2 regions of the Paenibacillus sp. 2TAB23 genome follow, and region 2 is predicted to be linked to the other one. Evidence: riboswitches for the same ligand, from Rfam matches in the RefSeq annotation. Region 2 holds a riboswitch; the other holds the start of a gene.
What was found. A riboswitch is a leader RNA that binds a small molecule or an ion and turns the genes downstream of it on or off. The one in region 2 is predicted to bind ZMP and ZTP.

Region 1: it holds a riboswitch for ZMP and ZTP, as region 2 does, so the genes downstream of both, rpiB (ribose 5-phosphate isomerase B) here and AB4Z29_RS10995 (bifunctional 5,10-methylenetetrahydrofolate dehydrogenase/5,10-methenyltetrahydrofolate cyclohydrolase) in region 2, are expected to answer to the same signal.

The regions. Positions count from the first base shown of each region.
Region 1 is NZ_JBFRGD010000017.1:163,159-166,416, reverse strand. Features, by position in the region: gene AB4Z29_RS22495 (L-threonylcarbamoyladenylate synthase) at 1-916, shown strand, start outside; gene AB4Z29_RS22490 (manganese efflux pump MntP) at 1,014-1,574, shown strand; gene AB4Z29_RS22485 (low molecular weight protein arginine phosphatase) at 1,617-2,195, shown strand; ZMP/ZTP riboswitch at 2,267-2,348, shown strand; gene rpiB (ribose 5-phosphate isomerase B) at 2,447-2,905, shown strand; gene AB4Z29_RS22475 (TIGR01440 family protein) at 2,921-3,258, shown strand, end outside.
Region 2 is NZ_JBFRGD010000006.1:7,056-10,313, reverse strand. Features, by position in the region: gene AB4Z29_RS11005 (TetR/AcrR family transcriptional regulator) at 1-31, shown strand, start outside; gene AB4Z29_RS11000 (VanZ family protein) at 214-1,152, shown strand; ZMP/ZTP riboswitch at 1,316-1,394, shown strand; gene AB4Z29_RS10995 (bifunctional 5,10-methylenetetrahydrofolate dehydrogenase/5,10-methenyltetrahydrofolate cyclohydrolase) at 1,450-2,298, shown strand; gene AB4Z29_RS10990 (hypothetical protein) at 2,495-3,052, shown strand; gene AB4Z29_RS10985 (GrpB family protein) at 3,226-3,258, shown strand, end outside.

The DNA of each region.
Region 1 (3,258 bases), on a different contig from region 2:
AAGCTCCTCTGCTGTGGGCCGCATATTCAGCGCAAAGGGACGTCCATCGGATAACCCGTTAATTGTGCATATCGCAAACCGGCAGCAGCTGGACGAGCTTGTGCTTCCGTATCCGCAGCTAGCTTCGGCTTTGATGGACAGCTTCTGGCCGGGACCGCTGACGATCGTGCTGCCGGCACGACCCGATGTGCTGTCGCCGCTCGTTACTGCAGGACTGGCCTCGGTAGGCATCCGCATCCCGGACCACAGGGCGGCTCTAACGCTCCTCGAGCTGGCTGGCTGCCCGGTTGCCGCGCCAAGCGCGAATCGCTCCGGAAGGCCAAGTCCGACGCTGGCACGGCATGTGCTGGAGGACTTGGATGGCCGCATTGATGGGCTTGTGGATGATGGGGCTACAGGCGTCGGCCTGGAATCAACCGTCGTCGAGTTGGTTGGTGAACAAATGATCCGCATCTTGCGTCCAGGCGGCATAACGCTGGAAGCGCTGCGGATAGCGGCACCGTATGCAACCATCGACAGCGCTTCGCTAGAGGAACCGGAGTCGGCTCCTCGATCGCCCGGAATGAAGTATACGCATTATGCGCCGCAGGGTGAGCTGATCCTTGTCCAAGGCGCTCCGGATGCGGTGACTGCGTATATACATCGGCAGGTCGAGCGGGCTGCCAGCAGCGGCGAGACGACCGGCGTTCTGGCATTCGAAGAGCGGTTGCAAGGTTATAAGGCTGACCGCGTATTATCGTTAGGCAGCGAAGCCGAGCTGGCAACAGCGGCTCATCGCCTATACGCGGCGCTCCGCGCGTTCGACGAAGGCGGCGTGCAGCGCATATGGTCGGAGAGCAGCGGCGAACAAGGGATTGGGGCTGCCCTGATGAACCGTCTGGCAAAGGCTGCAGGTAATCGAGTCGTTCGCGTATAGCCTGGATTTGGAATAGGTAATGCTCAAAGTAGTATGTTTGTCCTTATGTCCGCATATGTTTGGTATAGAAAACAGGCGGACATGGGGGAGATAGACTTTGGTTGAGGCACAATTGCAAGCTGGTCAGCTGCTGACACTGCTCATTATTGCATTAGCGCTTGGGCTGGACGCTTTTTCGCTCGGACTGGGAATCGGTCTGAAGGGAATTCGGCTGCGTGATATTTTAAAGCTGGGCGTCGTTATTGCGCTGTTCCATGTTATAATGCCGCTTGCCGGCATATATACGGGACAATATGTAGGTGTTCTGCTTGGATCTGTAGCCACTACCGCGGCTGGCGTATTGCTGGTGCTGCTCGGCGGGCATATGATATACAGCTCACTGCGGGGAGATGCGGTGCAATCCTTCGATCACAAATCGTTGTGGGGATTGCTGGTGCTCTCGCTAAGCGTCAGCATCGATTCGTTCTCTGTTGGTATTACGCTAGGCATGTTCGCGGCCAACATGTGGACGACCGTACTGATGATCGGCGTACTGGGCGGTCTTATGTCCGTGTGCGGTCTATTGCTTGGCCGTAAGGTCAGCGGGAACCTTGGGGAATATGGCGAGGCAATCGGCGGCGGCATTTTGTTTGTTTTCGGCATTTTATTTATTTTCTAATGGCTAGGCAGCTTGAATTGAGGGTGAAAAGGAGTTGGCAGTGTGAAACGTATATTGTTTGTTTGTACCGGCAATACGTGCCGCTCTCCGATGGCGGAGGCTATGCTGCGCCGTATGGCTGCTCTGAGAGGCATTACAGTAGCTGTTCGCTCAGCGGGCATATCGACGATTGACGGCTTGCCTGTGTCGGCGAATGCGGTAGAAACGCTAAGACAGCGTGATATCGACCATAAGAGTACCTCACTGGCACTGACAGGCGAGGCTGTCGGCTGGGCCGACATTATTTTGACCATGACGTCCAACCACAAACGGGGCTTGCTGCAATGGTATCCCGAAGCGGTTGATAAGACTTATACGCTGAAGGAGTATGCGAATCGCGATGCGCAGGTGCTTGCTGATATCGAAGAGCTGGAGCGGCTGTATTCGGAGATGCATATGAAGCAGGCGTTAGGCCAGCAGCTTACATCGCAGGAGAGAAGCCGGCTGCTAGAGCTTGAACGCAAAATTCCAAGCTTCGACATCGTGGATCCATTTGGCGGCTCATTATCTATTTATAACAGCAGTGCAAACGAAATCGAAGATGCGCTCGTGAAGCTTCTGGACAAGCTTTCCAAAAGATAATTCCGCGGATGCAACCCGTATTATAGATTGATTTTTGCAGCCGTATCAGCTATTATGAAAAGACAATATACGGTTTCCGATGTAACTGGCGACGGAAGTGGGCTAACCACGGTGGAGCATCGGAATATACGGCCGGTCGCCTGGGCAAAGAGCAGCATGCTAATTAGCATGTCTTGCTCTTTTTTCGTCTTTTTCTGCAAAAATAGGTATACTAGCACTGTAATGTTTCATTCCGAAGGAGGTCTTTTACGTTGAAAATTGCTATTGGTGCCGATCATGCGGGCTATCGCTTGAAGGATGAGGTTGTCCCTTTTCTTCAGTCGCTTGGCCATGAAATTGAAGATGTCGGTTGCAGCTGCGACCAATCGGTTGATTACCCGGACTATGCATTACCCGTATGTGACCTAGTTACGAGCGGCAAAGCGGAGCGCGGTATACTGATTTGCGGAACGGGAATTGGCATGTCCATTGCGGCCAACAAAGTACGCGGCATCCGCTGCGCGCTTGTCAATGACATGTTCTCAGCCAAAGCAACACGGGAGCATAACGATACGAACGTATTGGCGCTTGGCGAACGCGTTATTGGCCCTGGCATTGCGCTTGAGATTATTCGAATATGGCTGGATACACCGTTCTCGAATGGTGAGCGCCATGTTGGAAGAGTAAACAAAGTGATGGAAATCGAAAAACAGACTATCAGCCAGTCCTAATTGGGGGCCATCGCGATGAGCATACAAGAACATGCACAGCTTGAAGTCATTGCCCAGCAGGTAGAAACGATTGTGCGCGAGCTGGCGGCTGCAGGGAATTTAGGAATGAGTCAGCTGCTGGTTATCGGTGTAAGTACTAGTGAAGTGCTCGGCGAGCGGATTGGCACGGCAGGCACAGTCGAGACAGCTGCGCAAATATTTGCCGGCGTGGAAGCTGCAAGAGCCGAGCTTGGTTTCATTCCGGTGTACCAGTGCTGCGAACATTTGAACCGTGCGCTTGTGATAGACCGTGCTGCTGCTGACCGTTATGGCTTGGAGATTGTCGGGGCGGTACCGGTGCCCAAAGCTGGCGG
Region 2 (3,258 bases):
TAAGCTGTATCCCAACGACTCATCGCAATAAAAAATGGCAGTGGAATAGAAAATCCGCTGCCATTTTTATAGAGCTTTTGTTTAGTTATCTAGAATCGAATAAGGTCGGTGACCTAAAAATACGAACGGGCAGGTTACTAGTGATTATAGTAAAATAGGTTGAGGCAGCAAGTTCAGTTTTTCAGGAAGCACCCCCCGACAAAGGAGTTAACCATGACAAAGCAACGTAAGATTTTTTTTACCATAACCATACTATACACCGCTTTAATTCTTTATTTTATGTTTCTCGCTTTCGATAGAACAGGTGCCGCAGGGCAAACCGCTGGCTACACCTTTATCTTTTTACCTGACAGTTTCTTTAGGTTGCCAACTATATCTGATCTTCTACATCCTATCCTCATGGATTTTGTAGGGATTGGGAACATCATAGCCTTTATCCCTTTTGGAATATTGATTCCATTATTATATCGGATCACTTTTGTTCGATTCATTAGATTGTTCTTTTTGTCAATTATTGTACTGGAAACCGTACAGGCACTTACGTTTCTCGGCAGCTTCGATGTTAACGACGCCATTCTAAACTCATTAGGTGCAGCAGTCGGTTTTGGAGCGTATAATTTGGGTTTTCGTTCAAAACATGGTTGGAGCAATATTATAATAGCAGCCATTTCCTCTGTGCTTCTTTTCGTAGGGGTATGGGGATTGTGTGGGATTGTGGATAAAGCGTTAACTAAAGAAGAAGGACCATTTTTAGCGATAAACGAATTGATGGACAACTCTGGAAACTTATCAACCGGAATAAAACCGAATAGCTTTAAATTAAGCGATCAAGACGTAAACCCCCGCTATAATATGTATGAGGTCGAAAGTGGAAATTTAAAAACGTTCACTTATACGAATAAAGAGGAGATTATTTTCTCCTTAAATTATGGGATACCTGAACAAATGAATTATGATGGCAGAATCCGTGTTTCCGTCAATGGACGCGAGGTATTGACCAGCTCTGGAGAGGATCAACGCCTTTATCCGGAACTGTTTCCGGCGATGTTTGAGATTCCTATCGAGGCGGAGAGTGAGTTCACGATAACCATTGAGGGGAACGAAAAAATATGGGATGTCGGGTATAGGAAGATGATATTTTTTTGGAATTGAGCCCATACATACGATTTAATTAATGGAGAACGATAGTTCAATAAAAACACGGAAGCAGCCGACCACAATGATCGGCTGCTTCATTACGCTAACGGGCAGATGTGCTCAATAACTAATTAATTAATGAAATATTTGTATATAGTTGATATAATTGAGTCATAACTTGACTATGTGTGACTGGCGGAGCATGGGTAACCATGAGGGAGCACATGGATAAATAGCCGTACGCCTGGGCAGAGGTAAGGGGAAATCCCCTTACCTCTTTATGCTTTAATCCAACTAGAAAGGGTTGATAAGATGACAACAGCAAAAATAATATTGGATGGTAATCTTGTTGCGGCTAGCATTAAGGAATCATTGTTGGGCAGAATCAATCGTTTATCTGAAAAAGGTATTGTACCCTGTTTAGCGACCATTTTAGTCGGTGACGACCCGTCATCAGCTACCTATGTACGTATGAAAGGAAATGCATGCAAGCGACTCGGTATTGAATCTATTCGTGTTGTTCTTCCAAAGAATACTTCGACGGATGAATTAATTGAAGCTATAAACAAACTTAATGCTGATCCAAATGTTCATGGAATATTGTTGCAACACCCTGTACCAGAACATATTGACGAAAGAGCAGCATTTGAAGCAATAAGAATTGAAAAGGATGTAGATGGAGTAACAACACTTGGATTTGCTCAAAACGCCTTTGGCTTAGCCGACTTTCCTTCCTGTACGCCAGCAGCAATTGTTGCTATTTTAGACTATTACAAAATTTCTATTGAAGGCAAGCACGCTGTTGTCATTGGGAGAAGCCCAATCCTTGGAAAACCTGTATCCTTAATGCTTTTAAATAGAAATGCAACTGTAACGATGTGTCATTCCAAAACAACTAATTTAGAAGAAATGGTTCGTTTAGGCGATATTGTAGTAGCGGCGGTTGGTAAGCCGAAATTTGTTCATGGTGACTGGATTAAGCCAGGTGCAATTGTATTAGATGCTGGTTACAACGTAGGTAACATCGGGGATGTTGACTATGAATCTTGTATAACAAATGCATCGGCGATTACTCCTGTGCCAGCAGGGGTCGGTCCAGTAACAATAGCAACATTGCTCAAACACACAGTCGAAGCCTCTGAAAAATTAACATTAAATTAGCAACATATCGTTCAACTAACGGAAAACGTTAGCTCAAAGCACCGTGGAGCAGTTGCATTGGCAACTGCTCCATTCTTGCATTACGCTAACGGACAGATTACGTTATTAAAGGAATCTTACAAGAGCCTCCCGAATTAATGAAGTATTCCTTTAGGAAACATGTTGTTATTGAATTATTTAGAGAGAGGTGCAAGCAATGAGTGAATTTACATACGGCAATATTATTCGAACAGTTGATAAACCAAAGCTTGTCGAGAACCTGTCTACAGGTACGCCAACGCTTAAGTTGAGCGAGGAATGGATTGCGTTCTTTACATCAGAAGACGGGGAATTTGTGGCATCGCAGCAACTTAAGACATTATCAGCACATTGTCCGATCTTATACTTTACCAACTTGGAGGATCATGGCTGGGGGTTTGAAATCTTCCATAAAGGAGAGGTCATTTCGAACCTTCAGGTATTTTACGAGTTAATGGATCGTGAGGTCGAAGAATTAATGGAGGAATATGAGGAAGTGGAGTCCTCAGTTTTGGATGGATATATGAAACAAAATCCTCGTCCCGAGGCTTTTAGGGTATTTGGACTGAAGGAAGAGCAGATAAAATCTATTGAAGAACTCCTAGCTGGTAATCTAGCGTTTGATGATGAGGAGTTCGCCGCTGTAGAGAGGTTTAAGGAGTTGCTCGGTATCGAAGAGATGAGCTGGATACGATACGAGCGTACAGTTGACCGAGAAGAGATAGTTTACTGTTAAGATCCGCAAATTGTTCGAGAATACTTCTAAACCACCCTCAAAGAGTAATTCCCTGAGGAGGTTAATTAGATGAACGTTGTGGTTACAGAATACAAAGATAATCGGAAACAGAAGTTTAGTGAGGAATCTCAAAAATCAAAGTATATTTTTGGGGATGCGTTATTACTCGCCATTTGGCGGTAAGGAATTACCTTCGAAAGAATGCC